Regions from separate parts of the Pseudomonas sp. F3-2 genome, predicted to be linked through region 1. Evidence: predicted binding sites of a transcription regulator. Region 1 holds the regulator's gene; each other region holds the start of a gene.
What was found. The regulator sigma-54, encoded in region 1, starts transcription at its own class of promoters, with help from an activator protein. The targets are predictions, from matches to a motif close to ANTGGCATNNANNTTGCTNT.
Positions count from the first base shown of each region.

Region 2: the regulator sigma-54 is predicted to act here: its motif matches at 3,141-3,160, upstream of nirB (nitrite reductase large subunit NirB).
Region 3: the regulator sigma-54 is predicted to act here: its motif matches at 2,120-2,139, upstream of AAGQ88_RS08890 (circularly permuted type 2 ATP-grasp protein).

Region 1 is NZ_CP152388.1:982,037-987,133, reverse strand. It holds gene lptC (LPS export ABC transporter periplasmic protein LptC) at 1-104, shown strand, start outside; gene lptA (lipopolysaccharide transport periplasmic protein LptA) at 91-639, shown strand; gene lptB (LPS export ABC transporter ATP-binding protein) at 639-1,364, shown strand; gene AAGQ88_RS04500 (RNA polymerase factor sigma-54) at 1,551-3,044, shown strand; gene raiA (ribosome-associated translation inhibitor RaiA) at 3,122-3,430, shown strand; gene ptsN (PTS IIA-like nitrogen regulatory protein PtsN) at 3,443-3,907, shown strand; gene rapZ (RNase adapter RapZ) at 3,910-4,767, shown strand; gene AAGQ88_RS04480 (HPr family phosphocarrier protein) at 4,784-5,056, shown strand.
Region 2 is NZ_CP152388.1:4,487,645-4,492,741, forward strand. It holds gene AAGQ88_RS20120 (bifunctional nitrate reductase/sulfite reductase flavoprotein subunit alpha) at 1-2,682, opposite strand, end outside; gene nirB (nitrite reductase large subunit NirB) at 3,376-5,097, shown strand, end outside.
Region 3 is NZ_CP152388.1:1,936,998-1,942,094, reverse strand. It holds gene AAGQ88_RS08895 (alpha-E domain-containing protein) at 1-664, opposite strand, end outside; gene AAGQ88_RS08890 (circularly permuted type 2 ATP-grasp protein) at 677-2,086, opposite strand; gene AAGQ88_RS08885 (ribonuclease E inhibitor RraB) at 2,611-2,949, opposite strand; gene AAGQ88_RS08880 (hypothetical protein) at 3,196-3,432, opposite strand; gene AAGQ88_RS08875 (OprD family porin) at 3,719-5,014, shown strand.

The DNA.
Region 1 (5,097 bases):
ACGGCTTCAACGGCGTGAGCACCGGTACGGGTATGAAGGCCTATCTAAAAGAAAGCAGGATACACCTGCTATCGAATGCAAGAGGACAGTATGAGGCTCCTTAAAACCCTCCCTATTTTGCTCGGCCTGGGCGCAGCACTGGGAAGCGTGAGCGCCTGGGCTCTGCCGAACGATCAGGATCAGCCTATCCGTATTCAGGCCGACGATGCTCAGCTGGACGACAAGCAAGGTGTCGCGACCTACAAAGGCGACGTGATCATCACCCAGGGCTCGATGAAGGTGACCGGTAACACCGTGACCATCACTCGCACCCCTGCCGGCGACATCGACGTCGTGACCTCGGTGGGCAACCTCGCCTACTTCGAGCAGTTGCAGACCGCTGGCGACACCAAGCCCGTCCAGGGCTGGGGCGTCACCATTCAGTACCACGCAGCGCAGAACCGCGTCGTGCTGATCGACAAGGCCAAGGTCATCGACAAGGACAACAACACCACTCAGGGCGAGAAAATCGTCTATGACACGGTCCGCAAGCTTGCCAGCGCCGGCCGCGCGACAGGCAGCAAGGTGACCGAAGCCCGTCCGCGTGTCGACATGGTGATCCAGCCGAAAAAGAAAACCGACCAGCAGAAGGCCCAGTAATGGCAACGCTGAAAGCCCAACACCTGGCCAAGAGTTACAAGAGTCGCCAGGTCGTCCGTGACGTCAGCCTTTCCATCGAAAGCGGTCAGATCGTCGGCCTTCTCGGCCCGAACGGTGCGGGCAAGACCACGTGTTTCTATATGATCGTGGGCCTGGTTCAGGCCGATCAGGGCCGCGTGCTCATCGACGAGCAGGACGTCAGCCACCAACCCATGCACGGCCGCGCGCGTGCCGGTATTGGCTATCTGCCCCAGGAAGCGTCGATCTTCCGCAAACTGTCGGTATCGGACAACATCATGGCGATCCTCGAGACCCGCAAGGAACTCGACCGCGCCGGACGTCGCAAGGAACTGGAAAGCCTGCTGCAGGAATTCCACATTACTCACATCCGCGACAACCTCGGCATGAGCCTGTCGGGTGGCGAGCGCCGCCGCGTCGAGATCGCACGCGCATTGGCCACGGCGCCGAAATTCATTCTGCTGGATGAACCGTTCGCAGGTGTCGACCCGATTTCCGTGGGCGACATCAAGCAGATCATTCATCACCTCAAGGCCAAGGGCATCGGCGTTCTGATCACCGACCACAACGTACGTGAGACGCTGGATATCTGCGAAACAGCCTACATCGTCAACGACGGGCAACTCATCGCAGAAGGCGACGCTGAAACCATCCTGGCCAACCAGTTGGTTAAAGAAGTGTATCTCGGCCACGAGTTCCGCCTGTAACCCGGTGAAGACGGGGGCTGGAGACGAACGCAAACGTGCGCCTCATCGCCAACCCCGGATTAATTGTCGTCACACTCTAGGCAAACACTCCGGTTTCAGGCATATAATTTGCTTAAGTAGGCGCCTCGGCGCCCTAGTAGTGGATGGCGCGCAGTGCGCCGGCGAATAAGGTGTTAAGCCCCTGCCATGAAACCTTCGCTAGTCTTGAGAATGGGCCAGCAGCTGACGATGACGCCGCAGCTGCAACAGGCCATCCGCTTACTCCAACTGTCGACGCTGGATCTCCAACAGGAAATCCAGGAGGCACTGGAGTCCAATCCGATGCTCGAACGACAGGAAGAAGGCGACGATTTCGATAATGTTGACCCAATGGCCGACAACATCGAGCACAAGCCCAACCCCGACGTTCAGGAGCCGACCTATCAGGAAGCCACTCCGACCGTCGACAACCTCGACGATGGCGAGTGGAGCGAGCGCATTCCCAACGAATTGCCCGTCGATACTGCATGGGAAGACATTTATCAAACCAGCGCGAGCAGCCTGCCGAGCAATGACGATGATGAGTGGGACTTCACGACCCGCACCTCCGTCGGCGAAAGCTTGCAAAGCCATCTATTGTGGCAGCTGAATCTGGCACCCATGTCCGACACCGATCGCCTGATCGCCGTTACCCTCATCGACTGCATAAACCCTCAGGGCTACCTGGACGAGTCGCTGGAAGAGCTGCTCGACGCATTCGATCCGGAACTCGACATCGAGCTGGACGAAATCGAAGCCGTTCTGCACCGCATCCAGCAGTTCGAACCAGCCGGTATCGGCGCACGCACGCTGAGCGAATGCCTGCTGCTGCAGCTGCGCCAGCTGCCGGCCAAGACCAGATGGCTGGCCGAGGCACAGCGTCTGGTGAGCGATTACATCGACCTGCTCGGCAGCCGCGACTACGCGCAACTGATGCGCCGGATGAAGCTTAAGGAAGATGACCTGCGCCAGGTGATCGAACTGGTTCAGAGCCTCAACCCGCGTCCGGGATCGCAGATCGAATCCACCGAAGCCGAATACGTCGTCCCTGATGTCATCGTGCGCAAGGACAATGAACGCTGGCTGGTCGAGCTCAATCAGGAAGCCGTGCCACGCCTGCGGGTCAATCCGCAATACGCAGGCTTCGTGCGTCGCGCCGATACCAGCGCCGACAACACGTTCATGCGCAATCAGTTGCAAGAGGCCCGCTGGTTCATCAAGAGCCTACAGAGCCGCAACGAAACCCTGATGAAAGTGGCCACGCAGATCGTTGAACATCAGCGCGGCTTCCTCGAGTACGGCGACGAGGCAATGAAGCCGTTGGTCCTGCATGACATTGCGGAAGCGGTCGGCATGCATGAATCGACGATTTCCCGCGTGACCACGCAGAAATTCATGCACACGCCGCGTGGCATCTACGAACTGAAATACTTCTTCTCAAGCCATGTAAGCACCTCCGAAGGCGGTGAATGCTCGTCCACGGCGATCCGCGCGATCATCAAAAAACTGGTTGCCGCGGAAAATCAGAAAAAGCCGTTGAGTGACAGCAAGATCGCTGGTTTACTGGAGGCACAAGGCATTCAAGTGGCCCGTCGCACAGTCGCCAAATACCGCGAATCTCTAGGGATAGCGCCTTCGAGTGAACGCAAGCGACTGATGTAAAGGTCACAAGCCACAGCGTTCCAGTGGCAGGCACCCAAGCCTGCCTCTTAATGCACTGGCAACGAAGGAGAAGCTGTATGCAAGTCAACATCAGTGGACACCAACTGGAAGTGACCAAGCCCCTGCGCGAGTACGTCGAGCTGAAGCTTAAAAAGCTCGAAGGGCACTTTGACAAGATTACCAATGTGCAAGTGACGATGGCCGTCGAGAAGCTCAAACAGAAGATCGAGGCCACGCTGCATATCCACGGTGGAGAGGTGGTTGCCAATGCGGAGCATGATGACATGTACGCGGCGATCGACCTGCTCACTGACAAGCTGGACAGACAATTGCTCAAGCATAAGGAAAAGCAGCAAAGCATCCTCAAAGGTGCGGCAGCTCGCTGATACCCCCCACCCATGATTCGACTTGAAAACATTCTGACCCCTGGCCGTTCCCTCGTGAACGTGCCAGGTGGCAGCAAAAAAGCCGTCCTCGAACAGATTGCCAAAATGATCGGGCAGCAGGTGCCTGAACTTGATCAGCAAACTGTCTATGAAAGCCTCATTGCCCGTGAAAAGCTCGGATCGACCGGGTTCGGCAATGGTATCGCCATTCCACACTGTCGACTGAAAGGTTGCGACTCGCCCGTCAGCGCAGTGCTTCATCTTGAAAAACCGGTCGACTTCGACGCCATCGACGGCGCGCCCGTCGATCTGCTGTTCGTGTTGCTGGTGCCGGAAGCGGCAACCGACGCTCACCTCGAACTGCTGCGCCAGATCGCCAGCATGCTTGACCGTGCAGATGTCAGGGCGAGCCTGCGGAACGCGAAGAGCAGCGATGAGCTCTACAACGTCGTGCTTCACGTTCAGAACGGTCACTGATCATGCGCATGGTCATCGTCAGCGGTCGCTCCGGCTCCGGCAAGAGTACGGCCCTCGATGTTCTTGAAGACAGCGGCTTCTACTGCGTCGATAACCTGCCTGCCGGGCTGCTGCCTGAACTGGCCGAGCGAGCGCTGATCCACACCGAACTGGCTGAGCCACTGCTCGCGGTTTCGATCGACGCACGCAACCTGCCCAGCCATCTGAGCCGCTTTCCGCGCATGCTCGAAGAGGTGCGCAGCCGGCATATTCAGTGTGACGTGTTGTTCCTGGATGCCGAGGAGTCGACGCTGCTCAAGCGTTTCTCCGAGACCCGCCGCCGCCACCCACTGAGTACGGCAACCCGCTCGCTGGCTGAAGCCATCCGTGATGAGAAAACCCTGCTGGGGCCGATCATCGACCTCGCCGACCTGACCGTCGACACCACTCACCTGAATCTGTATCAGTTGCGCGATACGCTCAAGTTGCGGCTGTTGAACAGACCTGAGCCAGGCACGGCCTTCCTGATCGAGTCGTTTGGCTTCAAACGCGGCATGCCGGTCGACGCCGACCTCGTGTTCGACGTGCGCTGCCTGCCGAACCCTTACTGGAAGCCCGAGCTGCGCGAACAATCCGGGCTTGACCAGCCAGTGGCGGACTACCTGGCCGCCCAGCCGGATGTCGAGGAGATGTTCCAGGACATCTGCGCCTACCTTACCAAATGGCTGCCGCGCTTCGCCGCCAGCAACCGTGCCTACGTCACCATTGCCATTGGCTGCACCGGCGGGCATCACCGCTCCGTCTACCTGACCGAACGTCTGGGTCAGGTCCTGCAACAATCGCTCAAGAATGTTCAGGTTCGCCACCGCGACCTAAGCTGAAAGGATCCCCATCGCGATGCCCGCTCATCAAATCACTATCATCAACAAGCTGGGCCTGCACGCCCGTGCTGCAGCGAAATTCGTCGGCGTGGCGGGCAAATATCCCTGCCAGATCCGCGTGGGCCGGACTCCGGAAAGCATGGTCGACGGCAAAAGCATCATGGCGGTCATGATGCTGGCTGCCGGCAAAGGCACGGACATTCATCTGTCGACCGAGGGCGACCAGGAGCAGGCCGCGCTGGATGGCCTGATCGAACTGATCAACAACAAGTTCGACGAAGGCGAGTGACCCTCAGCGCACGTTAACGATTCAGTTTCCAATGGCGAACG
Region 2 (5,097 bases), 2.5 Mb from region 1:
GTCTAACGCCAGCGCCTGTTGCAACCCTGCGAACCAACGTTCGGCGTGCGGCTGGAAGTCGCTGTCGCAGTCGATTCTCGGCATCAGCGCCGACGCGCCCAGTGCCGACAGGCGTTGATCCAGCTTCTTGCCGTGCTGACAGAATGTTTCATAGCTCTGATCGCCCAACGCCAACACGGCGTAACGCAACGACTCCAGCCGTTCCTCTTGGGCGCAGAGCGTTGCCCAGAACGCCTGCCCGTTGTCCGGCGGGTCGCCATCGCCGAACGTGCTGGTGATCAGCGCGACAGTGGGCCGTTGGGCCAAAGCGGCGACCGGAAAATTGTCCATCGGCGAAAGCTGAACCAACACACCGCCAGCCCGCAACAGCGCGCCGATCCGCTTGGCCAGCGACTCGGCATTCCCGGTCTGCGAAGCCCACAACAGCGTGAGCAGCGGTGCTTCACCGAGCCGCTCCTGCGCCTCTTCCCGCGCTTGCTCCTGACCCTCGGCACCGGCCTGCACCAAGTCGATGAACCGATGACCGATCAACTCGATCTTGCGCAACGCCACCGCACAGAACTTGAACTCAGGCTGTTGTGAAATCGGGTCGATGGCGTCGCTGGTCACGGCGTTGATCGCAAGGTGCTCGCCGTACACGTCATTCCAGTGAAAGGGCGCAAAACACTCGCCGGGCCGCACGCGATCCGTGACCCGAGCGGGCAATATCGCCTGCCCGCGGGCCGATCGGATCTCGACCGCGTCTTTTTCCCGCACGCCCAGTGCAGCGGCGTCTTGCGGGTGAATCTCGATGAAAGGCCCGGGGTTGAGCCTGTTCAACGTCGCGACCTTGCCGGTCTTGGTCAGCGTGTGCCACTGATGCTGCAAACGACCGGTGTTGAGCACCCACGGGAAGATGGCGTCCGGCATCTCGGCGGGCGGCAGGTGGGGCCGCGGCAGGAACACTGCCTTGCCGTCAGGGGTGGCGAAAACCAGGGCGGGGCGCTGGCCCTGCGCGTCCACTTTCAGCGTCTGGCTGACGCCGGTGTTGAGGTAACGCAGCGGATTGCGCGTGCCCTGCGCGTCGGGCGCGCAAGGCCATTGCACCGGTTGGTCACGCAGTTGCGCATAACTGGCGCCGCGTATGTCATAGCCGGTGTCCGGATTCCATGCCCGCTTGATTTCCTCGAACACCTCCTCGGCCGACCCGTAGCTGAACGCCGACGCGAAACCCATTTCGCACGCCACGCGAGCGATGATCTGCCAGTCCGGCAGCGCCTGCCCCGGCGCATCGACCGCCTTGCAGGTCAGGCTCATGTTGCGTTCGGAATTGATCATCACCCCTTCGCCCTCGGCCCACAGCGCACCGGGCAAGAGGATGTCGGCGTAGCGGTTGGTTTCCGTGTCGAGAAAGGCATCCTGGGTGATCACCAGCTCGGCGGCCTGCAACGCCTCGATCACCGTGGCGCGGTTGGCGACGCTGGCCACCGGGTTGGTGCAGATGATCCAGCAGGCCTTGATTGCGCCGTCACGCATCTGTTCGAACAGGTCGATCGTCCCGCCGCCAGGCTCACGCCGCAGACTGCCTTGCGGTATCGCCCAGAGGTGTTCGACGAATGCACGATCGGCGTCGACCAGCAGCGAGCGCTGACCGGGAAGTCCCGGCCCCATGTAGCCCATCTCCCGCCCGCCCATGGCATTGGGCTGGCCCGTGAGTGAGAACGGACCGCTGCCGGGACGACAGATCGCCCCGGTCGCCAGATGCAGATTGCACAGTGCGTTGGTGTTCCAGGTGCCGTGGGTGCTCTGGTTCAGCCCCATGGTCCAGCAGCTCATCCAGTCTGGCGCCTGACCGATCATGCGCGCTGCCTGACGAATGTCGCTTTCGGCAAGGCCCGTGATCTGCGCCACTTTGTCCGGCGTGTACGCGGCCAGAAACGCAGGCATCGTCGCCCAGCCCTGGGTGAAGGACGCGATGAAACCGGCATCGACATCGCCGTTTTCATTCAATAAATAAAGCAGGCCGTTGAGCAGCGCCAGATCGGTACCGGGCCTGATCTGCAGAAACAGATGCGCTTTCTCTGCCGTGGCGCTGCGGCGAGGATCGACGACGATCAACTTCGCGCCGGCCTTGACCCGATCCATCATGCGCAGGAACAAGATCGGGTGGCAGTCCGCCATGTTGGCGCCGATCACGAAGAACAGGTCGGCCCGGTCGAAGTCGTCGTAGGAACCCGGCGGCCCGTCGGACCCCAGCGACAGCTTGTAGCCGCTTCCCGCACTGGCCATGCACAGCCGCGAGTTGGACTCGATGCGCGACGTACGCACAAAGCCCTTGGCCAGTTTGTTCGCCAGGTATTGCGCCTCAAGCGACATTTGGCCCGACACATAAAAAGCCAACGCATCGGGGCCATCGCGATCCAGGATCGTGCGCAGGCGTTGCGCCGTGTGGGTGATCGCCGCGTCCATGTCGGTGCGTACCGGGTCCTCATCTCGCTGACGGCGCAGGTAGGCCGCGTCCATGCGCCCCGATTCTGCAATCGCCTCGCCGCAGGTGGTGCCTTTGGTGCATAACCGGCCGCGATTGGCCGGATGCGCCTTGTCACCCGTGACCTTGATCACGCGGTTGTTCTCGACCTGCATGACGATGCCGCAGCCGACCCCGCAATAAGGACACACACTTCGTACGCTGTTGCTCGCCATAACCATTTCCCGAGGCCAAAAAAAAGACGCCCTGTTCTCTCCCGTTCAGATGAGCGGAGAGCACACGGCGCCTTTGTCGTGAAGATGGCAATCGGCGTTGACTGCCTGTCAGCTGGCAATTGCAAAGGACAGGCCAGCATGGTGCCGGAGGCTTTCGAGCGGTCGATTGGCGGGTGAGCTGGCGCGGGTGGCCTGAGATCAGGGCGCTGCGGCGTGGAAGCAAACCGGCCAGAGAACCGCGGATTTCAGCCTCGCAATGGGGCGAGCCGGACGAAAGCGCACCGTTTGCGTGCCAGTGTCTCCCGTTGCACAAGCGTGGCGCGTCCCGAGATCGGCGGGGAATCCGTCGTGAAAGGGGTGAGCGCGGTCAGCCTGACAGGCCCTTGATCAGGCCGATCGCCGTATCGCGGCAGATCCTGGGACGCGCCACGCGCCTGCACTCATCGTGAGATGTACGCACTGGCACACCCATTGCTTGATCACCTGCAAGTCCAGCCTGAATGCGTGGTTGGCAGCCCTGGTCGGTCAATGACGATCGTCCGCCCCACACGGCATTGGGCTCATCAGGTTGCGCCGACACTGTGGTCGAGCGACAACCCCTAAAAGAACAGGCAAAGGCGCCTGGAACCGAGAGGTTCCGGGCGCCTTTTTTTTGCTTTCAAAAAACCCGATTGGCTTAGGCCGGGACTCGATATGAACACCACAGTCGCCCCTTTTGACGATATGCAGACACTGATCGTGGTTGGCAACGGAATGGTCGGTCACCACTGCGTCGAGCAATTGATCGCCGCCGGTGCCCTTGAGCACTATCGCATTCACGTGTTCGGTGAAGAAGGCCAGCGCGCCTACGACCGCGTTCACCTGTCCGAGTATTTCGGCGGTCGCGATGCCGAATCCCTGGCGCTCAGTGATGCCGCGCTGTATCAGCAGGCCGGACTGACGCTGCATCTGGGCGTGCCGGTGCTGGAAATCGATCGGGCCCGCCGTGAAGTGATCACGTCCGCAGGTTGTTTCACCTACGACAAACTGGTGCTGGCGACCGGCTCCTATCCGTTCGTGCCGCCCATCGAAGGCGCCGAGGGAGACTCGCGGCTGGTTTACCGCACGCTGGACGACCTGGACACCATCCGCGCCGCCGCGCGTCATGCCCGACGTGGCGTCGTGGTCGGCGGCGGGCTGCTCGGCCTGGAGGCGGCCAATGCGCTGAAATCCCTCGGTCTGGAAGCCCATGTGGTGGAGTTCGCCCCGCGCCTGATGCCTGTGCAGCTGGATGATTTCGGCGGCGCAGCCCTCAAGGCACGCATCGAAGCGCTGGGCGTCGGCGTGCACTTGTCCCGCGCCACCCAGTCGATCACGCCTGGCGAGTCTTTCCGCTATCGCATGAATTTCGCCGGTGACGACTTTCTCGAAACCGACCTGATCGTCTTTTCCGCCGGCATCCGTCCGCAAGACGCCCTCGCCCGCCAGTGCCAGCTGGCGCTGGGTCCACGGGGCGGCATCGACATCGACGAACACTGTCGCACCAGTGACGCCGACATTTACGCGATTGGTGAATGCGCCGCCTGGAACGGCAGCGTCTTCGGCCTGGTCGCGCCGGGTTATCAGATGGCACGCAATGTCGCCGCACAATTGTGCGATCAGGACGCTGAACCGTTCTTCGGTGCCGACATGTCGACCAAACTCAAACTGCTGGGCGTCGACGTGGGCTCCATCGGCGATGCCCACGGCGCACTGACCGGCGCGCGCAACTACCGTTTTATCGATGAAGCCACCGACACCTATCGCCGGCTCGTGGTGTCCGCCGACGGCAAACAGGTGCTGGGGGCAGTGCTGGTGGGCGATAACAGTTATTACGACACGCTGCTGCAATACGCGCAGAACGGCATCAAGCTGCCGGCCGACCCGTCGAGCCTGATTTTGCCCCACAGCGACGGCGCGCCCACTCTGGGTGCCGACGCCTTGCCGGCGACCGCCACGATCTGTTCGTGCCATAACGTCAGCAAAGGGGCGATCTGCTCGGCCATCGACAGCGGCTGCAGCGACCTTGCCGGGATCAAGGCCTGCACCAAGGCGGCCACCGGTTGCGGCGGCTGCTCGGCCCTGCTCAAAAGCGTGTTCGAGCACGAACTGACCGCGCGCGGGGTCGCGGTCGACAAGAGCCTGTGCGAACACTTTGCGTTTACGCGGCAAGAGCTGTACGCCTTCGCTCGGGTCGAGACGATCGAGAGTTTCGAGGACATGCTGGCGCGTCATGGCAAAGGCCATGTGGGCTGCGATATCTGCAAGCCGGTCATCGGCTCGATCCTCGCCTCGTGCTGGAACAAGCCGATCATGGACCCGTCACTGGTACCGTTGCAGGACACCAACGACACGTTCATGGCCAATATGCAGAAGAACGGCACGTATTCGGTGGTG
Region 3 (5,097 bases), 950 kb from region 1:
CGGTGTAGGCCTCGAATGACGACAGCGCGCGCAGCAACGCACTCCACTGGTAATAACCGGCCGCCGAACTGTCTGCTGCCGCATTGGCTGCCGGGCCGCGCAGCTCGAGCATTTCATAGCGGGCGTCGAGCAGGCGCATGGTGTTGTCGGCGCGCTCGATGAAGGTGCCCAGGCGAATGAAACGGAAGGCATCGTTACGCATGATGGTGCCGTAGGTCGCGCCGCGGAACAGGTGCGAACGCTCCTTGACCCACTCACAGAAACGGCTCATGCCATAACGGCTGAGGCCCTGTTCAGCGATGCCGCGAATTTCCAGGTAGGTCGCGTTGATGTTTTCCCACATGTCCGCGGTAATCCGCCCACGCACGGCATGGGCACTGGCCCGCGCGGCGGCCAGGCAACTGAAGATGCTGGCGGGGTTGGCTGCGTCCAGGGCGAAGAAATGCAGCAAGCGTTCGGCATGCAACTCGCCGTGGCGCTCCAGGTAATCGTCTAGCGTTCCGGTGATCAACAGCGGCATGGCGAGTTCATTCAAGCCGTCGCCGCGCCCGTCCTGGGGCATCAATGATAACGAGTAACTGACGTCGAGCATCCGCGCGAGGTTCTCGGCCCGCTCCAGGTACCGCGACATCCAATATAAATCCGAGGCAGTTCTACTTAGCATTGGCAGGCATCCTTAATCCTCGACCACCCAGGTGTCCTTGGTTCCGCCACCCTGCGACGAGTTCACCACCAGCGACCCTTCGCGCAACGCCACGCGCGTGAGTCCGCCCGGTACGACGCGGGTTTCGCGGCCAGACAGGACAAATGGGCGAAGGTCGATGTGTCGCGGGGCGATGCCGTTCTCGACGAAGGTCGGACAGGTCGACAGGGACAAGGTCGGTTGAGCGATGTACGCATGGGGCTTGGCTTTGAGTCGCGCGCGGAACGCTTCGATCTCGGCTGCAGTGGCGGCAGGCCCCACCAGCATGCCGTAGCCGCCGGAACCCTGGGTTTCCTTCACCACCAGATCGCCGAGGTTGGCCAGCACGTGAGACAGCTCCTCGGGCTTGCGGCATTGCCAGGTCGGCACGTTCTTCAGGATCGGCTCCTCGTCGAGGTAGAAGCGGATCATGTCGGTCACGAACGGATAGATCGACTTGTCGTCGGCCACGCCAGTACCAATGGCATTGGCCAGCACTACATTGCCTGAGCGATAAGCCGACAACAGGCCCGGCACACCCAGCATCGATTCGGGGTTGAACGCCAGCGGATCGAGGAACGCGTCATCGAGGCGGCGATAAATCACGTCGACTGCTTTCGGCCCGTCGGTGGTGCGCATGAAGACACGGTCATCGCGCACGAACAGATCCGCGCCCTCGACCAGTTCGACACCCATCTCGCGCGCCAGAAACGCGTGCTCGAAGAACGCGCTGTTGAACCGTCCCGGCGTGAGCACGACGACGCTCGGGTTATCCAGAGGGCTGGAGCTCTTGAGGGTGTCGAGCAGCAGATTCGGGTAATGATCGACCGGAGCGATGCGCTGGGCGGCGAACAGCTCGGGGAACAGCCGCATCATCATCTTGCGGTCTTCGAGCATATAGCTCACGCCGCTGGGCGTGCGCAGATTGTCTTCAAGCACGTAATAGGTGCCGTCTGCGTCGCGAACCAGATCGACGCCGGAGATGTGCGAATACAGGTCGCGGTGCAGGTTCAGGCCCTGCATCGCCAGTTGGTACTGCTCGTTGGCAAGCACCTGTTCGGCCGGGATGATGCCGGCCTTGATGATGCGCTGGTCGTGATAAAGGTCGGCGAGAAACATGTTCAGCGCCTTGACGCGCTGAATGCAGCCGCGTTCGACCACGCGCCATTCACTGGCGGGGATGCTGCGAGGAATCGTATCGAAGGGAATCAGTCGCTCGGTTCCCTGCTCGTCACCGTACAGCGTGAAAGTAATCCCGGCGCGATGAAACAAAAGATCGGCCTCACGTCGACGCTGAGCGAGCAACTCAGGCGGCGCTTCGCCCAGCCAGCGGGCGAATTCCCGATAATGTGGACGGACACCGCCGTCTACATCGTACATCTCATCATAAAAGGTGCGGATCATGCCGTACTCCTTGTCACCATGGACACATGGGTCTTCGCAAGGCCCGTGCCAGCGGCATAAACGCTTATAAATCAATTGGTTGAATAAATTCGAAGACGCTTGCGCACCATTCCTGTGCAAGAAGCGCTCTAACCAATTCTCCTACGCTTCATAGAGAAGCGTCCTGCCGCCGAAAAATCTATTAGCAGCATAGCCAGAGTTGATTTCCCGACGGGATTTTGTTTCCGGATAATCGCGCCATCAACGCAGAGAACGTGGTCCAGAGGACCCGGGCGTTTCCTGCCATCGCGCGTCTATTCACGAAATTCCCTTTACGCCGCTCACACCCGAGCGGCTTTTTTTGCCCTGTTTTTGCCGCCGCCCACCTGCCGAATGCTTCAACAGATGGGTGACGCAAAGTCGTGAGGGCCGATTCGTTCGCATGGAAACGGTCGATCGCCAGTTGATCTATCTGGCCTCGACCGCTGCCCGGCGCTCGTTCGACCCTCACCGTCACACAGTGCGTCTGAGCAAGCGGCCAGCACTCAGTGCAGTCGCTTGATCTCCTGCTTCACGCCCCATCCTTCAACCTCACCGTCGAGGCCGATGATGGCGCTTTGAAAGTCCTGCTCGAAATCTCCTATGCCGTCGTACGTGGCATACATCAACTTGCTCAACTCCAGGTACCACGCCCCATCCTCCCGGGCGTTGAGCTGGACGTTGACGGATTCACCTCGGAATTTTTCTGCCGCCTGACGCGCCCGTTCCTCGTCCGGGAATATGGCGTAGAACTCGATTGGATGGATACTGGCGAAGTCGAAACCGCCTTCTTTCATGCGGCGCAGTACGTGACTGCTGATGTCTTCTTGATAGGTCGTGCTCATGAAACGTCCTCCTATGCAACGATAGATAGAGTTTCAACGATCCCGAAACGCCCGCTGTTGCGCGGCGTAGAGCAGCAGTTCATCCGCTGCCCGGGACTCAAGCATGTCGCTGACAAGGCCGATGCTGCTGTTACAAATCAGGCACCACGCGAACAGAATCGGGTAAGTGCTTCACCGGCCTCGATTGCAGAGTACGCCCATTGGTGGCGTGTTGCCAATTGGCGGTAATGGATCGTCGAGGCTGACTCATGATGCCTCGACGATGGAAATGATTTGCACAGCGTTCTGTTCTTTCAAGACTTCCGCCGTAGGGGCGTTTGATCGACCGTCCAGATCGTTCAGATCGAGCTCGCTGACGACGGGGAACAGAATCGGGCGCAAATACCGCGCAGCTTCCTCCTCGCTTGGACGCTGCTCGGATTCAAGATCGTGGGTCTGCTGCACGCCATCTTTATCCTGAAACGAAATAGTCCAGACTTTCATCAATGTCTCCTCAGTGAGAGCCGTGGAAACGGCCTACTGATCTTGACCCTGCGGTATCAGTGACGTTCAACGGGAATGATCACTGCCAGCGCGCGCTGCATCTGTTCGTTTTCTGCGCCGAAACTGCTCTGAATCGGGCCTTGCAGAGAGGGCGCGCTATACAAAAGTGTAATGGGCTAAAAAAGCCCGAATCACCATACTGCGCGCCCATCCGATGCTCCGCCTTGCTGATCGCGCACGTGCGCACGCTCAACGTCGGTCATTCCCACCTGATCTGGAGTTCCTCATGCTTATTGGCCGCACCCGCCCGCGCACGCTTGTCGGTCTTGGCACGCTGTCATTGTTCGCGAGCGTCACTGCCCCGGTTTACGCCGAAGGTTTTCTGGAAGACAGCAAGGCGAACATCGAATCGCGCACGATGTATTTCAACCGTGATTTCCGGGATGGCAGCAGCTCCAATCCGCAAGGGGCGTCCAAGCGCGAAGAAGCGGCGCAGGGTTTCATCCTGAACTTTCAGTCGGGCTACACCACAGGACCTGTCGGGTTCGGCATCGACGCGCTGGGCATGGCGGGCTTTCAACTGGACTCAAGCCCGGACCGCAGTGGCACGGGTCTGTTGCCGTCAAGCGGCCGCAACCCACGCAAATCCAAAGGCGAATACGCCAAGTTCGGCGCCGCGGCGAAGGTGCGCTACTCGCAGACGGTGTTCAAATACGGCGCAATGATGCCCGACCTGCCGCTGCTCAAATACAACGATGGCCGTCTGCTGCCGACCATGTTCAATGGCGGCATGCTGACATCCGAAGACCTGCCTGGCTTCAAGTTCATGGCCTCGCGACTGGATCATTACACCGCGCGGGACTCGACCGACTCGCAGGACATTCGCCTCAACAGCAAGAACAAGCGCTACACCAGCGACATCACGGGCAACCATTTCGACATGTACGGCGTTGATTACAAGGTCACGCCCGCCATCACCGCGCAATACCACTACGCGGCGCTGGAAAACGTCTATCACCAGCACTATGTCGGCTTGCTCGGCAGCGAAAAGGTCGGGCCGGGTGTGGCCTCCGCCGATGTGCATTTCATCAAGAGCCATGATGACGGCTCAGCCCGGGCCGGCGAGATCGACAACCAGGCCTTGAGCACCCTGCTCGCCTACGCTGTGGCCGGCCACAAATTGACCGTTGGCTGGCAGACCATGATCGGCGACACGTCGATGCCTTACCTGGATGGCACCAACCCGTATCTGGTCAACTACATCCAGATCAACGACTTCGCTGCCGCTCAAGAGCGCTCCTGGCAACTGCGTTACGACTACGACTTCAAGGCGATCGGCTTCAACGGCCTGAGCTTCATGACCCGCTACGTCAACGGCGACAACATTAAAGTGGCTGGCAGCGACAGCGAAGGCAAGGAATGGGAACGTGATACCGAGGTCAAGTATGTGATGCAGACCGGTACCTTCAAAGACCTGAGCATCCGCCTGCGCAACGCAACCTTCCGCAGCAACTACGAAAACTTCGCCCGCGACGTCGACGAAACCCGCGTGATTCTCAGCTACAACTTCTCGGTCCTCTGATAGCGCGACTTACCGACATGCACGTGTGGGTAGAAGCGGATGTATTCGCGAAGGGGTTGTGCGGGCGCTGCACCTTCAGCGCC